3 regions of the Brevibacillus sp. RS1.1 genome follow, and region 1 is predicted to be linked to each of the others. Evidence: riboswitches for the same ligand, from Rfam matches in the RefSeq annotation. Region 1 holds a riboswitch; each other region holds the start of a gene.
What was found. Region 1 has a riboswitch for cyclic di-GMP ahead of HP570_RS15920 (methyl-accepting chemotaxis protein). Riboswitches for the same ligand answer to the same signal wherever they lie in the genome.

Region 1 (6,143 bases):
TGCACTTGTGAAGGAGACGCTCGAAGCGTACGGCTCGATCGATGTCCTGGTCAATTGCGCGGGTGTACCCCAAGCGTTTACCCCTATTGAGGAGCTGACCTTGGAGCAATGGGAACGCATCATGTCTGTGAACACGAAGTCGATCTTTTTGACGACAAGGCATGCGGTCCCCCACATGAAGGAGAAGGGGAAAGGCAGCATCATCAACATCGCTTCGATTGCCGGGATCAGAGCCCGTCCGGGGCTGAATGCGTACTGCGCGTCCAAGGGGGCAGCTATCATGTTGAGCAAGGCATTGGCGATTGAGCTTGCTCCTTTTCAAATCCGGGTCAATGTCATCAATCCAGGGCCGGCAGAGACGCCGATGCTGGGCAAGTTTATCAATGGAGATGAAACAGAAGTAGAAGCCGGGAAAAAAGATATTTTCATCAGCAGTGTTCCATTGGGCATGTTGATTCAACCGGAGGATATCGCGCAGGCGGCTCTCTATTTGGCTTCTGATCTATCCAAAATTGTCACGGGCGAGGTCATGAATGTAGACGGTGGAAGGGGGATCTAGTAAAGTGAGATAAATTCTCCTATTATTCAAAAAATGGGATCAGCAGGTGGAACAATCTCACCTACATTCCTGAAATTAGCTTATTCCTTGTTAACTTGAGCAAGTAACGGAGGGGGAACCAACGTGGATTACAAGCAATCGTTAGTGGGATTGCTGGGGGAAGAACGAGTATCGACCAACCCCACAATACTGGAGCATCACAGCCATGATGAATCGTACCATACCCCGCATCTTCCAGATGTGGTCGTGTTTCCGCAGACGGCAGAGGAAGTCAGCCAAATCATGAAGCTGGCAAACGAAAAGCGCATTGCGGTAACGCCGTTTGGCATGGGAAGCAGTCTGGAAGGCCATGCGATTCCTTATGCGGGCGGAATCAGCATGGATTTTTCCTTGATGAACCAAGTGCGGGAGGTGCGACCGAAGGATTTCCTCGTGAGAGTCCAGCCAGGTGTGACTCGCACCCAGCTCAATAAAGAGTTGAAAAAGCACGGATTGTTTTTCTCCGTTGATCCTGGCGCGGACGCGACTTTGGGTGGGATGGCTGCTACAAACGCCAGTGGAACGACTTCTGTTCGCTATGGCGTGATGCGTGATCAGGTTCGCGATCTGGAAGTGGTGACGGCGGACGGACGTATCATCCGTACAGGGAGCATGACAGTCAAGTCCTCCTCAGGCTACCATCTTACTGGGCTGTTTGTCGGGTCGGAGGGAACGCTTGGTTTATTCACAGAGCTGACCTTGCGTGTTTACGGCATCCCTGAGGCGACAACGGCGGCGCGTGCCAGCTTCCCTTCTGTTCAGGATGCTGTCGATACCGTCGTAGATATTCTCGGAGCGGGTATTCAAGTAGCGCGAATCGAGCTGGTTGATGAACGTTCCATCCAACAAGTGAATCTGTACAAAGAAACGAGCTACCCGGAAGCACCGACGCTGTTTATCGAGTTCCACGGCAGTGAACAAGGGCTCGCGTATGATATCGACTTCGCGCAGAACATCGCCGATGGACATGGCTGCACACAGTTTCTCTTTGAAACCGATTCCAAAGCGAGGGCGCAGCTCTGGGACGCACGTCATAACCTGGCGTATGCCTTCCTGCACAAATCCCCCGGGAAAAAGCTGATGGTGACAGATGTTTGCTTGCCGATTTCCGAGCTGGCAGGAGCCATTGTGGACGCCCGACAAGCCATTGATCGCGCTGGGCTGGATGGTGCGATTGCAGGGCATGTCGGGGATGGGAACTATCACGCCATCCTAATGATCGACCTGAATGACCCCGAAGAAGTTGCGCTTGCCGAGGAAGTAAATGCCCATCTGGTGGAGTACGCATTGAGTCGGGGAGGAACCTGCACCGGGGAACATGGTGTGGGTGTGGGGAAAATCAAATACCAGCGCAAGGAACATGGAGAAGCACTGGACGTCATGCAAGCCATGAAGCATGTGCTGGACCCGAACGGCATCTTGAATCCAGGAAAAATTTTCGGGAAATAACAGAGAGCCTGCATTCTGAACGTTTGTCGGAATGTGGGCTTTTTCTTTTGCGTAATGTGTCGAAGAGGAGAGGAGAAAGGATGATTATGCAGAATGTAGAAGATTGGTAACTGGTGCATTACATTCTGGTGTGGCAGGGAGGCAAAAATGAAGTCTATTGTTGAAATTGCCAAAAGTGCAGGTATCGAAGAACAGCATTTGGAGCTATACGGAAAATATAAAGCCAAACTATCAGATGAACTATGGGAGCAAGTGAAGGATCGCCCTGATGGCAAACTGATTCTTGTTACAGCGATGAACCCCAATCCGGCGGGAGCAGGCAAGACGCTCACGACGATTGGTCTGTCACAATCTTTAAATCATCTCGGGAAGAAAACAATGGCAGCACTTCGCGAGCCGTCCTTGGGTCCTTGCATGGGGATCAAAGGAGGCGCAACTGGAAGCGGCCAGGCACAAATTCTCCCTGCTGATGAAATTAACCTGCATTTTACAGGGGACATTCACGCGATTACAGCTGCACATAACTTGTTGGCAGCGATGATCGACAATCATATTTTCCATGGCAATCCGCGCGGACTCAATCCAAAGAAAATCGTCTGGAAACGAGCTATGGACATGAACGACCGCGCACTGCGAAACATCGTGGTTGGTCTGGGTGAGGGCAATGGAATGACGCGTGAGGATGGCTTCATGATTACGACAGCGTCGGAAATCATGGCGATCTTATGCTTGAGTGAGAATCTAGCAGACTTGCGCGAGCGGTTGAACCGTATCATTATTGGCTACGATTTCAATGATCAGCCTGTACGGGCAGAAGAAATCAACGCGGTTGATGCGATGTGCGTTCTCTTGAAGGAAGCTATCAAGCCCAATCTCGTACAGACAATCGAGGGAACCCCGGTCATCATTCACGGTGGACCTTTTGCCAATATCGCACATGGGTGCAGCAGTGTGATCGGAACCAAAATGGCCTTGAAGCTGGCAGATTACGTCGTAACAGAGGCTGGATTTGGTGCCGACTTGGGGGCCGAGAAGTTTTTTGACATCAAGTGCAGAAAAGCAGGTCTGACTCCATCGGCTGCTGTCGTGGTCATTACGGTTCGTTCGTTGAAATACAACGGCGGGGTAAAAGTACCTGACTTGGCAGTGGAGAACTTGTCTGCTCTGGAAAAAGGCTTCGAAAACGTCAAGCGACATCTGGAAAACTTACAGAAGTTCGGTGTGCCAGCAGTGGTGGCCATCAATCATTTTGCGACAGATACCCAAGCAGAGATTGATGCTGTCATTGCGCTGTGCCAAGCGGCTGGAGCCGAAGCAGCGCTCTCTAAAGTGTGGGCAGAAGGAGGAGCAGGCGGTGTCGAGCTGGCTGAAAAAGTAATTCGAGCAGCAGAGCTGCCTTCGTCCTTCCGATTCTTGTATGAGGAAGGCCTCAGCATTAAAGACAAGATTGAGACTGTCGTGAAAGAAGTATACCGTGGATCAGGAGTTGTCTTTTCGCCGTTGGCATTAAAAACGATGCAAAAGGTAGAAGAAATGGGCATGTCCCATCTGCCTGTGTGCATGGCGAAAACACCGTACTCTTTTACGGATCGCGCTGATCTGTTGGGGGCACCTGTAGACTTCACGATTCATGTGAGCGAAGTGCGCATATCAGCAGGAGCTGGTTTCATCGTGGCACTGACCGGAAGCTTGGTTACCATGCCAGGCCTCCCGAAAAAGCCGGCTGCGGAATCGTTATATGTAGACGAGGAAGGCCACGTGATTGGATTAAGCTAATCAAAAAGTGTGACAAAAAGCTGACAGCTGTAAAAGGTTGTCAGCTTTTTTTCCATTTTGAGGTTTATTCGCAGAAAGTTATGGGAAATGAAAGGTGAGATTGAAAAAAAGTGAACTTAATTGAAAAACAACAAGGAATGACAAAGGCAAACTTGCTGAAAGGCAGGGACGCAAAGCCACGGGTCTAAGGACGAAGGTTAAATGACTTTCGCAGCTAGGACAGCCGGGTTGCCATACCGTAGTCATGATGGGCTGTCGGTGGGCAGTCTTTTTTTTGTTGAAAAAAAGAGAAGGGAGAAGGGATTCGGTATGAAAAATAGTTTGAAGAATAAGCTAATTATCGTTTTGTGCCTGCTGTTGGTGATAAGTTTGGGTACGGTTTGCGGTGCAAGCTATTGGAGTGCTTCCAACCTTTTGGCAAACAGTCTGGACAAAGAAGCTGAGCTGTCAGCTAGCAATCTCTCGATTCGTATCGATGGTTTCTTTCAAGAGAAAATTGAGATTGTAAGAGCGATAGGAGGGTTGATGTCGGCAGATCAAAATGTCGAACAAGACCTGAAACTCATTCAAGAAGCCCAAAAGAAAAACCCCGAGTTTGAGACGTTCTTCTTTTCGCATGACTTAAGCGGTAAGAAAGTGATCAATTTCAAGGGTGAAGTGACCGACATCTCAGATCGTCCGCATATTAAGGAAGCCAGCAAAGGGGAAGGGAAGGTTGTTGTCTCTGAGCCAGTCGTTTCGAAGCGGACAGGGAATAACATCGTGACACTGGTCGTTCCATTGATGAAGGACAACCGTCAATACGGTTACATCGGTTCTACGATTCCAATCAATGAGATCCAAAAAAAGGTGTCTGAAGAGAAATTTGGCGAATTAGGTTACGCCTTTTTAGTAAGCAAAACAGGAACATTTATTTATCATCCGAATAGCGAGTACATTCTGAAGGAATCCATTCTCAATATGGGGATTCTTCAACTTCAGACTGCTTTTGAAGATATCAAGCAAGGGAATCATGGAATCGCCCAATACGAATACGAGAATACAGAGCGATTTGCTTCCTATGCGCCAACCAATTTGAACTGGGGGGTATACATCACTGCACCCGTAGCTGAGCTGCATGCGCCTGTCGATCAACTGTTAGTCCGATTGACGGTTATTTCCCTCATCGTATTGGGGCTTGGGGTTGTCCTCGTTTATTTCTTGGCTGTACGCATGGTGAAACCAATTGAGCGTCTGAATCACGCAGTAAATGTAGTGGCGCAGGGTAACTTGAAAGAGACCGTAACGGTTGACGGAAAAGACGAGATTGCGGTTCTGTCCCGTGACTTTAACCAGACGGTATCACACTTGAAAAATTTGATCGAAGACGTATCACTGTCGTCTGATCAAGTTCAGCGTTTTAGTCAGGAAGTATCCGAAGGTATTAAACAAGCAACGGAAAACATCAACCAAATCGGCTTGTCTATCGAACAGATTTCTGAGGGAGCAGAGGCGCAGGCATCCAGCTCGCAGGAAGTCGCATTGTCGATGACTGACATGGCAGCAGGCATCGTGAAAATCGCAGAGACGTCTGCACATGTTTCTGAGGCTGCCCAGATCGCAACAGAGCAGGCTGAGCAAGGGACTGCTGTGGTAGAGCAGGCAGTTCGCCAGATGGGAAGCATTGGGGAGGGAACTTCGAAGGCGACTGTAGCCATCGAGCAGCTCAACAATCGCTCCAAAGAAATCGAAGGCATTCTCGATACGATCAGTCAGTTGACCTCGCAAATCAATTTGCTTGCCTTGAACGCTTCGATTGAGGCAGCACGTGCTGGCGAGCATGGACGTGGGTTTGCTGTAGTTGCTGGTGAAGTGAAAAAACTGGCGAACCAATCCGAGGAATCCGCATCGAAAATTGCAATGCTGATCGGGGAAATCCAGCAGGATACTCATCACGCAGTAGAGGTTATGACCGAGGGGAACCAAAACGCACAGCAAGGTATCCAACTGGTCGAAGAGGTTCGCGAAATCTTCGAGCATATTTTGGAATCTTCCCGGAACGTTGCCGCGCACATTTTGGAAGTATCCGCAGCATCTGAGCAAATGTCAGCAGGCTCCCAACAGGTGAGTGCTTCTGTAGATGAAATGCATACCATTGCAAAGCATGCTTCACTCGACGCGCAAACAGTGGCAAGGGCAACCGAAGAGCAGCTTCAAGCCATCCAAGAAATTGGCAAGTCTGTCGAGCATTTGAACGCAGTGGCGGAAGAATTACAGCAAGGAATCGGCAGGTTTACGGTGTAAGAAGCAGCTCATCAGGTTGTAAGTCCTCTTTTTGAAA
Region 2 (6,143 bases), on a different contig from region 1:
CGCGATGCAAAAAAGATTTCGTCCGCTCAAATTTAGCGTTTGTAAACAATTGCTCCGGTGTCCCAGACTCTACGAATTCCCCTTTGTCCATAAACATGATTTGGTTCGCCACCTCGCGTGCGAATCCCATCTCATGCGTCACTACCATCATCGTCATATGCTCCTGGGCAAGCTGCTTGATGACTTGCAGGACCTCACCCGTCAGTTCGGGATCGAGTGCAGACGTAGGCTCGTCAAACAACAAGATTTGCGGGTTCATCATCAGTGCTCTGGCGATCGCTACACGCTGCTTCTGTCCGCCTGAGAGCTTCGCTGGATACGCGTCTGCCTTATCAGACAGACCGACCTTTTCCAAGAGCTCTGCACTCATTTTCCGGATGTCTGAAGACGCCTCACCTTTGACTACACGTGGTGCGATCTCCAGATTTTCCTTCACCGTTAGATGAGGGAACAGATTAAAATGCTGGAAGACCATGCCCATTCTCGACGTGATCTGCTTGATTTCCTGGTTACCGGCATAGACGCCGTCCTTCACCAAATAATCATCCTGCACACGAATGCTACCACCATTCACCTGCTCGAGGTTGACCAAGCTGCGCAGCATCGTGCTTTTACCGGAGCCAGAAGGCCCGATTACTGCCACGACTTCGTTCTTTTTCACCGAAAACGAGACATCTCGCAAAACTTCCTGATTGCCAAACGATTTCTTTAGATTCGATACTTGAATGATATCCATATTGCGCCAGCCCTTTATTCGAATTTGAACCTTTTTTCCAGCCACTTAAAGAATAACGTCAACAATAGCGTCATCAACAAATAAATGATTCCGGCAATAAAAAACGGAACGATGGTAAAGTCACGATTCACAGCCGTTTGTGCAAAGTGAAGCAATTCTGGAACGGCAACTGCATAGAGCAGCGCTGTGTCTTTTACAAGGGTAATTGATTCATTTGCGACGGCAGGTAAAGCCACGCGAAACATTTGCGGCAAAATAATCTTGTTGGTTGTCTGCCATTTGCTAAAGCCGAGTACCTGCGCCGCTTCGTACTGTCCTTTGTCGATCGACAGCAGTCCTCCACGGAAAATCTCCGCGAAATACGCTGCGTAATTCAGCACGAAACCGACACATGCAGCGACGAACCGATCCATCACCAAATAATCTCCCACTACGGGCAAGAGAGGCAGCCCGAAGCAAATAAACAACAGCTGCAATAAGAGAGGCGTCCCACGCATCACATATACATACGTATGCGCGAGCCAGGCCAGCGCCTTATTACTGCTCTTTGCCAGTAAGGTGATCAGAAAACCTAATGGAATGGAAAGCAGAATGGCGATGAGAAACAACAGCACCGTCATCTGCGCCCCTTCTAGCATGGGCTTCGTAATGGAGAGAATGTAGTCTACGCTCATCTTGGTATGCTCCTAATCCTGAAAATAAAAGCGTGGCTTCGCCAATCATGCGGCGAAGCCATCGCTGTTCTGCTTATTTCAATACACGATTTTCGCCGAACCATTTTTCCGATATTTTTGCAGCTGTACCATCCTGATTCATTGCATCCAGTGCTTTTTGCAGCTCTTTTTGCAATGCCTCGTTGCCTTTTTTGACGCCAATTCCATATTCCTCAGGAGACAGCGATTCTTCTAACTGCTTAAATGCTCCCGGCTCTTTTGCCATATAGTAATCGGCCACAATCTGGTCGATGACGACTGCTTCTACACGACCGATCTTCAAATCACTCAGTGCCAGTACGTTATCAGGGAACTCGGTAATCGATTGGACCTGATTTTTGATATCACTCGCATTAATCGCGTCAGCTGCGGAAGACAGCTTTTGCAAACCAATTGCTTTACCAGCCAAGTCTGACAGCTTGGTCAAGTTGCTATTTGCCTTCGTGACCACTACTTGTGCGTTTTTCAGATAAGGCTTGGTAAAGAGAACCTTCCCTTTTCTCTCATCTGTAATCGTATATCCATTCCAGATCAAGTCAATACGACCACTGTTTAGTTCAGACTCTTTTGCACTCCAGTCGATTGTTTGAAACTCAACTTGTTTTCCCATTTTTTCGCCAGCTGCACGTGCATAATCAATATCAAAACCGACTAGCTCATTTTTCTCATCCCGGAAACCCATCGGTGCAAACTTATCATCAATTCCGATAATCAGCTTATTTGCGTCAGCGCCAGTTTTTGCGCTGGAACAGCCCACTACCAACGAAACCACCGCACCCAACAACAATGACATCCATGCTATTTTCTTCATCGTGATGATCCCCCTCGTTTCCCTGCTCTATATTTTACTCTGATAAAGTGGTAATACGTTAACAAGGTATCATGATAGCATATTAGCAAGGAATAGTCGATACTTTAGTAAACAAAAGCACCTTAGAAATATACGCCAAATAATTGGGGAAAATGCCCGGCTACCTCCAACACGAAAAAGCCCTCCGCATTCAATGGAGAGCTTTTTCGTGTTGGAGCTATATACATCCGCTCCCTATCCTTACGCCTGATTGCACACTTTGATATATGAAACATTTCTCACGTTGATGACAACATCATCATACTGGAGCCATCCGTCGTTTTGATTAGCGACCATTTGAATGATCTCTTCCGGTTCCGTGGATTCGATGCTAATCGTTTCACCGCCTCCGGAAAAGTAGAATTGAATCACTTTTGCTTCCTTCATAATATCCCCTCCTATTCCTTCTAGTTATCGGATGGTTGGAAAATTTTTGTTACGGGTGATTTTTATGTATTCCTTTCAACTCCTGAGCAGCTACGTGCATTCAAACACCAAAAACTTTTTCAGAAGGTTTCTCTTTCATCAAACAGGGGAAAGTACCTTTATATAAAGTAAATTTAGATGGGCAACAGTTCACATTCGATATCCTTGGGGAAGGCAACAAAGCCGAATGGAGCCTACCGAAGTTTTAGACATTCTGCGTACCCTAACCTAACGCCTATGAATGAAGGACTAGTTGATATCACAAATGGTTTTTTGTTCGTCTATACTTTATGAACAATTAGTTTCTTTACCCTACCAAAACTTGACAAAGTATATCTTTTGTCTTATATTTTGCATGATTATGTCCAGCAAAATTCGACACACTTTTACAAGTTTTGCTAATAAATGCAAAAGGCAAAGTCATCGAAAGGTGGCGACGCAAAACCACGGGTCTACAGTCTTTGACCATGATAGCCGGGTTGCCATCATCTTGGAACAATTATTTTGATGTTGGTAGCTTCGGTTGTTCCATTTCGATGGAACGGCCTTTTTTTGTGTTTCGTTTTTTGAAAGGGGGATGAAAGCACTCTCATTTTTGCAACAGAATGGAAAAACATAACTTTTGGGACGTCAAACATACACAACACGGTAATCAGAAAACGATGGAGTGGAGAAGTTATGTACAAACAAGTAGAAACCGTACAAGAGTTAGCTAAATTTCATGAAATCAAAGAAACAGTATGGACAAGCATGGGCTTCGAGATGGAGTACGCGAAAGAAGGCTCCGCACAATTCCTCCTACTTGCCGATGATGGTGAAGCAGGTGGAACATTTGAAATGACGCCCTTTTCCAAATCAAGTGCTTATATAAAATCACTATTTCAGGATGTTGTTACAGAAGATATGAAAGTAATGGAGGTAGACAGTCTCGCTGTTTTGCCAAAATACCGTGGACAACTAGGGCAAAAAGGAATTTGCTTGATGATAGATTACGCTGAAAAGCATGGTTATACCCACGCAATCGGGGTAGCAGATCCAACTTTTTTTAAATTTATTAACACGAAGTATCAAGTAAAGGCGATTCAGACCAAAGATATCGTCTTTTACAAAGGGGCCGATGCCATTCCGACCCTCTTTCATCTAAAAGATGTCTATGACAATAAGCACGATCCGAAATATTCCTGGTACAATTCGTCGTCGTCCAATCAAGTAAAAGTCGAGGTAGGTGGGTAACATGGATAACATTGATCTATTGAGAAGAAGAAACAATTGGGTCGTAATCGTATTCGCAAGTATTATTACAGTTGTTCAGGTCTTAAACCTCTTTCTAGGCGTCTCGTACACATTCGTTTTCACAATACTGGGTATTTTGTATGGCGTGCTGGCACCTTTTACTTACATCTCCAATCGCCCGAGCTTCCGTGAAAAAGCAGCGCCCTTCATGAAGTTCTTCAACTTAGTCGTAATCGGGATCTTCATGTTCATTGTAGTTGGACTGGACCCGCATATGATCAATATCATGACCATTATGTTCTTTGTAGCCGTCATGGGGATTTATCAAGACCGACTCATCAATATTTTAACCATTGTATCGACATTAGGCATTGTCTCTTACTACTTCCTGACACAGAGAGAATTGATTTTCCATTCGACAAGCAATCTTGACCTGATGTACTTCCTGCTCACCTTCTGCTTCGTCTCTATCACGAGCATGATGCATGCTGTATTCAATAACAAACTGCAAGAGGAAAGTGAGCAACAAAAGCAAGAAGCGATTGCCTCGAAGGAATCGTTGCAACGTGTTCTCGATCAAATTAATGAATCTCTCACCTCTATGCAAGACTATCAAGAGAATTTGAACAAGGTAACAGATGGTGTAAATGTTCGCGCTGTCGAAACCGTCGCTTCCCTGCAAGACATTATGGAGTCCTTTACGGTCCAGACTAGCAATACGGATGAGCTGCGTCGGGAAATGAGCTCGACGAATCTGCAAGTTGAGGACATGACCCGCTCTGTTACAGAGATGCATGAGTACGTAGAATCGACCAAAGAAGCCACTAGCGAGAGTGGAAAACGCATTGGCAACATCGGCAATGACTTTGAACGATTCATCACGGACATCCAAGGTACGAACCAGCTGATTCAAGAGCTCAATAAAGAAACCGAATCGATTGGGAAAATCATTCAAACCATTTCCGATATTTCTGCACAAACCAACCTGTTGGCACTCAATGCCACGATTGAAGCGTCTCGGGCAGGTGAACACGGCCGAGGATTTGCTGTCGTAGCAGATGAAGTACGCAAGCTCGCTGAATCCTCCAAGCTATCCTCCGAGTCGATCTCGAGCTTGCTCATGACCATTCGTGAAAAAATGAAGCTCGTATCGGATATGATTTCCGAGTCACAGACGTCTTTTGAGAAAAATAGCGAGGGCATCCTCGAAGTACAAGAAATGTTCACCAATGTAGACAACTACATGCAAAACTTCGCAGATAAAACGAAGAACCTGCAAGAGTTCATCGTCCATGTTCACAGCATGATTCAGGAAGTTGGCGCAAAAGTAGAAGTCAACGCCGATATTACCGACAAGAACAAAGAGAGCCTGGAAGAAGTGCTTGTTCTCGTTTCTGAGCAAAAAGACGAAGTCGTTAAGGTTTCTGGCGGCTTTGAGAAAATCGAACAGCAAATGCGTGGTCTCCATATGTAGCCTTCCTGCAACCGCCTTTTCAATGGCGGTTGTTTTCTTTTTTCATTTTATAACTGAATGGATATATAATAAGAATATTCTGATATAAATTACTCGAAAGGAGGCACATCATTGATGGATGCACGAATCGAAACCAAAACGATTCAGACCGATCGATTGCTCGTTTCTTACCTGACAGCGGGCGTACCGGAAGGAGAACCGCTCCTTCTCATCCACGGCAATGCGTCAGCTAACTTATTCTGGGATGATACCATTGCGGCGCTATGTGACCAGTACCGTGTATATGCACCTGATATGCGAGGCTATGGAGCAAGTGAAGCATTGCCCATTGATGCGACACGCGGTTTGCGAGACTGGTCGGATGACCTTCATTCGTTTATTCGGGCATTGGACTTGCCAACACCTGTCCATCTTGCCGGCTGGTCGTTGGGTGGCGGGATCGCGATGCAGTTTGCCATCGATCACCCGCAGGAAGTCCGCTCTCTGATTCTCATCGCCCCTATGTCCCCTTACGGCTTTGGTGGAACCAAGGATATAGCTGGCACCCCGTGCTTCAGCAGCTTCTCGGGCTCAGGTGGAGGAGCCGTCAACTCCGAGCTGGTCAAAAGGATTGCAGCCAAGGATATGAGCAATGAATCTCCCTCCAGTCCTCGCAATGTCATGAATCAGCTTTATTTCAAGCCCCCATTCCAAGTTGGTCCAGAGCAGGAA
Region 3 (6,143 bases), on a different contig from region 1:
GACGTTGCAGCCAAGCTGGAACTGCTCGGTGTTTCGGTAAGCAAGCTATCAAAAGAAACGACCATAGCGGTAGAAAGCTACACCATTTTGGAAAACAAGGCGAATACGATATACGAGAATGGGCATTTCACCAATCAAGTGACTGCAAATGTAACAGAAACAACGAAAACCTTTCCTGCGGGTAGTTACGTGTTCAGCATGGCCCAACCAAACGCGAACTTTATTGCGTTGGCCCTGGAACCGGAATCAGTGGACAGCTACGTCACGTTTAACTTCCTGCCCGTTGAAAAGGGCGATGAAGTACCGGTGTATCGCTATATGCTGGAGCATCCACTACCCACTACAAATAAGAACTAAAGGAAAAATTCCCCTCTCTAGAGTTAGACTCCTGAGAAGGGAATTTTGTTACATGTATGGGCTTACTTTATTTCAAACACTTCTTGGGCAAGCCCTGCTAGCTTATTCGTATTGTCGCTCACTTCGACCATCGTCGCAGAAATTTCCTCCGTAGCGGCTGCCTGACTCTCCATGGTTTGATTGATCAATTCAATCGAATTTTGTAGCAGGGTTATCAAATCCCGGATGGAATCCGTGGTTTGCTTGATTTTGTCTGCATTCGTCCGTGAATCTGTCGCCATATTGCGAACCTCATTCGCGACGACAGCGAATCCACGCCCTGCATCTCCTACTCTCGCAGCCTCAATGCTCGCATTTAGTCCCAAAATGTTACTTTGATCAGCGATTTTTTTCACGGCGAGTGTAATTTGCTCGATCTCAGTTGTACTTTGGCTCACATCATTGGCTTGCTCTGAGATCGCCTTCATTTGCTCGTTCAAATTCCCGATCTGCACGGCCATCTCGTGTGTGGTGGCACTGACCTGCTCGACGACGCTCGAGAGATTTGCGGCAATTTCATACAGCTCATTGGCTCGCTCCATACTCGAACCAATGCCAACACCGCCGATAACTTTTCCCGTGTGATCATGCAAGGGGATCGCCCGTGCGACGAGAGGAAAACCAAATAATTCCTTGGGAACCATCATCGCCTGCTTGGTGTTTTTTTGAATCGCGTTGGTGATCACATCTCCCTCCTGGAGTGGATCACCAGACTTTACCTGCAGGGAAAATGTTTGGGCAGGCACATTGCGCAATAGCTTTTCCGTGTCGTAGACCCCAATGGTAATGTCATCGTTGAGCAAATCATTTAAATAGGGAGCAACCTTGATGAAAGCCTCGAGAAGTTCTGCATTTTTCCCCTTTTCGGAGGCTTCTGTTTCGTTCCATCCTTCGTATCCGTTCATGACCCTCTTCACCTCTATCTTTTGCTAGCATTAGTACGGAAATTGACGCTTCTTGTGCTGAACCGAAATCCATTTTAGCGTAGTAAACTCTTCTAGGCTCCATTGACCATTCAAGCGTCCCAATCCGGAATGCTTTTCACCGCCGAACGCCACAATTGGTTCGTCATTGATCGTTCCATCGTTGATATGAATCATGCCGGTCTCAATGCGCTTGGCCATCTGGGCACCTCTCTCCAGATCGCGGGTATGAATCGCCCCGGACAATCCAAATGGTGTCTCGTTCGCCATACGAATTGCTTCTTCCTCGGAAGCAAACGACATGATGCAAACAGCCGGACCAAACAGCTCTTTCGATGCAATGGACATGTCTGTGGTCACTCCTGTCAAAACAATCGGCTCGACCACGTTTCCTTTTACTTCCCCTTTCAGTGCAGGAACGGCTCCTTCGCGTATCGCCTCATCGATCGTTGCCATCAGGTTGGCGACTTGCCGTTGATTGATGAGTGGACCGATTACCGTGTCTGGATCATTTGGGTCGCCTACCTTGAGACCAGATACTTTTTCCACATACAGATCGAGGAATTTATCGTATACATCTTGGTGAACCAGAACCCGGTTAGCCGACATGCAAATCTGACCTTGGTGGGTAAAGCGGCTGAATACCGCTGCATTGACGGCATACTGGAGATCCGCATCCTCCAAAACAATCAGGGCACTATTGCCACCTAGCTCCAAAATCGCCTTCTTGAAATGCTTCGCTGCCACTTGCGCGATATGGCTTCCTACTTGGCTAGAGCCTGTAAACGAAAGGATGCGCGGAATCGGGTGGGAGACAAACCCATCGCCAATTTCAGCAATATCCGTTACAACGACGTTGATCAAGCCTTTGGGCAGACCTACTTCTTCAAAAATTTTCGCGATGAGAGTCCCACCCGTGATTGGCGTGTGCTCATGCGGTTTGAGGACGACACCGTTGCCCGCGCCAAGAGCTGGAGCTACGGACTTCATCGACAGATAGAACGGGAAGTTGAACGGACTGATGACACCGACAACTCCTGCGGGAATCCGATACAAACGATTTTCCTTTCCGTCTACGGGAGAAGGGAGAATTTTTCCTTCCATACGTACAGGGAACGTAGCCGCCTCGCGAATAATATCCTTGACAAGCCCGATCTCAAAAAATGCCTTCAGTCGGGTTCCACCTAGTTCACGAATGATGATCTGAATGATTTCTTCTTCATGCTCTTCGATATAGCGAACTGCACGCTCCAACATTCGGGATTTGGTATAGGCATTCACTTCATCCCACTCTTTTTTCGCGTTGGCTGCCGCCTTGTAAGCCGCGTCGATATCCTCCAGATTTGCCATTTTGAATTCTGCGATGACTTCCCCGTTGTAAGGGTTGATATCTTGCAATGTCTTCGCGCCAAGTCCGTCGCGCCACTCCCCATTGATGTACTGCTTGTCCAGTGTTTGAAGGATTGACATGCTACAACCACTCCCTTTTGAAAAATAAAGAGGCCCCTTTCGCATGAAAGGAGCCGTCATACTAAAACAGCAAAATACACTGCTCGTTGGCAACCCGGCTGCCATCGTAACGTGTACATTAGGCCCGTGGCTTTGCGTCCCCACTTTTCAATGGGTTTGCCCATTCATAGCGAATGCTGATAAGATTTTGTCGAAAAAAGGAAAGATATGGAGAAACATACTTTGATTATAGTACTCCATTTCGAATAGTCAAACGTAAACATGTAAATATTTCGTGAAAGGAAAGAACAAATATCAAAAAGTCCGCATCGCTTGGATACGGACTCCTGATTTTTCTTCCTCATGATCACAATAACTTTTTGACATCCTTTACGCTCGTCGCGAGCATTTGCTCTACCGCGTTGGCGTCTCTTACGTGCTTGGTGATGCCTTCATTCAGCTCGTCCAGTAAGCCCTTTGCCTCACTTACCTGCTGGGACACATCGTCAGCAAAACGCTTTTGATGCGCGATGATTTCCATCACACCCGCCACTTCGACGTTCAGTACCTGGAAAGCGTTCGCGATCTGATCCGTCTTCTGTGCAGCATCCTTGCTGATGGAAAGTCCATTTTTGATCGCACTGCTGCTTTTTTCACTGTTGGACAATGCTTCTTTGATTTCTTCTTGAATCTTGCCGATCAATTCCGCAATCGTCTTGGTCGAGTTCGCTGTCATCTCTGCCAGCTTCCGTACTTCATCCGCTACGACAGCAAAGCCTCGGCCTTGTTCCCCCGCACGTGCAGCTTCTATCGCTGCATTCAGAGCGAGAAGGTTAGTCTGATTCGTAATATCGCTGATTACCTTGACAATACTCGTAATTTCCGAAGAACGCTCTTCCAAGAGGCTCATGGACTTGGACGTATGAACCGATTCTTTGTCGAGCAGGCTCATGACTTCCACAACGTCCGTCATAGCCTTATTGCCTTCATCTGCACGCGCTACCGATTGTTTGCAGATGTCTGTCAGGCGCTCTCCTCGAACCGACAACTGGCTCGCAGATTCATCATCCCGCTCATTAATGGCCTGGATATTCTCTACGGCACGCTTCATCCTCGTCACCAATCGCACCATTTGATCGGAATCGGCGTTCATTGCTTGGTCCGAAGCGAGGATTGCACCCATCTGTTCGTAAAGACCGCGAAGCTCATGTTTCCATGCGTCTTGCTGTCCTGCCATTGTGGTTGTGGCTGTCGTCGCTGCTGTCTCTTTTTCTGCCAGGCCTTTGTCTTTTTTCCAAAACATCCGCTTCCCTCTCCTTTGTACCCATCAATTGTCACCTCGGCGGCTATATACGCGGGACTCGATTATTCCCGGATGTTGTTTCGCCAAGCTCAGCAAGTTTTCCAAGAAATAATAGTGACCCTCCAAGAGCTCCACGTCTTTACGCTCAAAATGCTTCACCTGCAAATACTGCTGCATTTCCAAAGCATAGCGCTCCAGTTTATCGTGAAAATCGTTGGCACGAAGCATTTGCTCCACTTCTGGATATTCTGTTTTCAGGCGACTCAGCTCGCTGTATACACGCCCACCCTCCAGAATCATCTGGTAGGCCGTACGCTCGAGCGTAGCTGTTGTAGCTGCCTCCTGCTCCTCACGCTCCTCGCGCAAAGCTGCCAAGTACGTGATAAAATGGTAGACAGTTAAAAACAATGGTCCTAAAAATAGAATGATCCCTGCCTTGTACACATGCTGATTGGACAAATTGCTGATGAGCAGGAACAAGTGAAACAAGATCGCACCCAACCATACATAGATGATGATTTGGTGATTGATCTTCCCTGCCTTTTGGTGGCGTGAAAAGGCAAAGGTAAGTCCGAGCAGATAAAAGGCAAGCAACGTAAAGCTGGCAGAAAACAAAGCCATCTCCATATCGGTCAGCCAATCTGCATCGGCGGGTATTTCGATAAAGAATTCAAAAGCGAGCACCAGCAGTGAGAACAACAACCCCATGATCCAAAACCGGCTTACTTCCGAGTCATTCCTCCGCCGGGAGCGGTAGCGTTTTGCACGGGATCCTTCCATAATGCTCTCACCTCATTCTCTATGATTCGCCATGATTCTATCTTTTCCTTTCACATGGGGCCAAAATCTGACATCGGAGGCTGTTATGACAAAAAATTTACCAACACCATTTATCGAGCGCATGAAAACCTTGCTCGGACACGACTATGAGGCCTTCGTTTCCTCGTATGATCAGCCTGTGACACACGGCTTGCGAGTCAATCCGTTGAAGGTGGAGCGTGACGATTTTTTGAAAATCTCGCCGTTTGCTGTAGAAGCAGTCCCTTGGTGCGAAAACGGGTTTCGCTACAAAAAGCCTGCTCGTCCCGGCAAGCATCCTTTTCACTCCGCTGGCATGTATTATTTGCAGGAGCCAAGCGCGATGTCCGCTGCCGAAGCACTCGGTGCACAACCTGGTGAGCGAATCCTCGACCTGTGTGCAGCGCCAGGGGGAAAATCGACGCAGCTTGCAGCGTTTTTGCATGGACAAGGAATGCTCGTGGCAAACGAAATCCATCCTGTTCGGGCAAAAGCCTTGTCAGAAAATCTGGAGCGCTGCGGCGTGACCAATGCCGTCGTGACCAACGAAACGCCCGAACGCTTACAGGAGCGATTCCCTCAGTTTTTTGACCGAATTTTAGTAGACGCTCCTTGCTCTGGCGAAGGAATGTTTCGCAAGCTGCCCGAAGCAATCGAAGACTGGAGCCCAGCAAAAGTAACGGAGTGCCATGTCATGCAAGGCGATATTCTCGAGGCGGCCGCTGCTATGCTGAAGCCAGGCGGGACGTTGGTCTACTCCACCTGCACATTCGCTCCGTTGGAAAACGAGCAGTCCCTAGTTAATTTCCTCGGCCGTCACCCGGAATTTGAGATCGTCCCGCTGCCACATGCAGATTGCTTTTCTGCTGGTCAACCCGAGTGGGCCTCGCCGCAAAACGAGCAGCTCACCCAGACAGCCAGATTGTGGCCTCATCGTCTACAGGGAGAAGGTCATTACCTCGCCAAGCTGCAAAAGAGTGAGACCGCTGAAGTTCATGAACCTTCCGGGAAGCGTAAAGAAAAGCGTGCGGCAAAATCAGCTCCGGCAGGTCGAAAAGAAGCCTTGGCAGCCTGGCGTACATTCGCAGCCGAAGCACTCCCTGCGCTTTCCAAACCATTTGAAGATGAGTCTGCCTTTCTTTTATTTGGCGAGCAGCTCTACTACTCACCTGCCCCCGAGCTCGACTGGGACAAGCTCAAGGTCGCGCGCGTCGGTCTGCATCTAGGAACGGTAAAGAAGAACAGATTTGAACCTGCCCACGCCTTGGCACTCG

Region 2: it holds a riboswitch for cyclic di-GMP, as region 1 does, so the genes downstream of both, HP570_RS10490 (GNAT family N-acetyltransferase) here and HP570_RS15920 (methyl-accepting chemotaxis protein) in region 1, are expected to answer to the same signal.
Region 3: it holds a riboswitch for cyclic di-GMP, as region 1 does, so the genes downstream of both, yfmT (benzaldehyde dehydrogenase) here and HP570_RS15920 (methyl-accepting chemotaxis protein) in region 1, are expected to answer to the same signal.

The regions. Positions count from the first base shown of each region.
Region 1 covers NZ_JABSVA010000004.1:339,314-345,456, reverse strand. The annotation lists gene HP570_RS15935 (SDR family oxidoreductase) at 1-559, shown strand, start outside; gene HP570_RS15930 (FAD-binding oxidoreductase) at 683-2,047, shown strand; gene HP570_RS15925 (formate--tetrahydrofolate ligase) at 2,195-3,823, shown strand; cyclic di-GMP riboswitch class I at 3,959-4,059, shown strand; gene HP570_RS15920 (methyl-accepting chemotaxis protein) at 4,133-6,106, shown strand.
Region 2 covers NZ_JABSVA010000002.1:1,041,126-1,047,268, forward strand. The annotation lists gene HP570_RS10470 (amino acid ABC transporter ATP-binding protein) at 1-736, opposite strand, end outside; gene HP570_RS10475 (amino acid ABC transporter permease) at 751-1,410, opposite strand; gene HP570_RS10480 (amino acid ABC transporter substrate-binding protein) at 1,484-2,260, opposite strand; gene HP570_RS10485 (hypothetical protein) at 2,501-2,686, opposite strand; cyclic di-GMP riboswitch class I at 3,129-3,212, shown strand; gene HP570_RS10490 (GNAT family N-acetyltransferase) at 3,404-3,958, shown strand; gene HP570_RS10495 (methyl-accepting chemotaxis protein) at 3,960-5,432, shown strand; gene HP570_RS10500 (alpha/beta fold hydrolase) at 5,547-6,143, shown strand, end outside.
Region 3 covers NZ_JABSVA010000007.1:81,347-87,489, forward strand. The annotation lists gene HP570_RS21250 (M14 family metallopeptidase) at 1-357, shown strand, start outside; gene HP570_RS21255 (methyl-accepting chemotaxis protein) at 420-1,301, opposite strand; gene yfmT (benzaldehyde dehydrogenase) at 1,332-2,789, opposite strand; cyclic di-GMP riboswitch class I at 2,875-2,960, opposite strand; gene HP570_RS21265 (methyl-accepting chemotaxis protein) at 3,136-4,071, opposite strand; gene HP570_RS21270 (hypothetical protein) at 4,096-4,851, opposite strand; gene HP570_RS21275 (RsmB/NOP family class I SAM-dependent RNA methyltransferase) at 4,937-6,143, shown strand, end outside.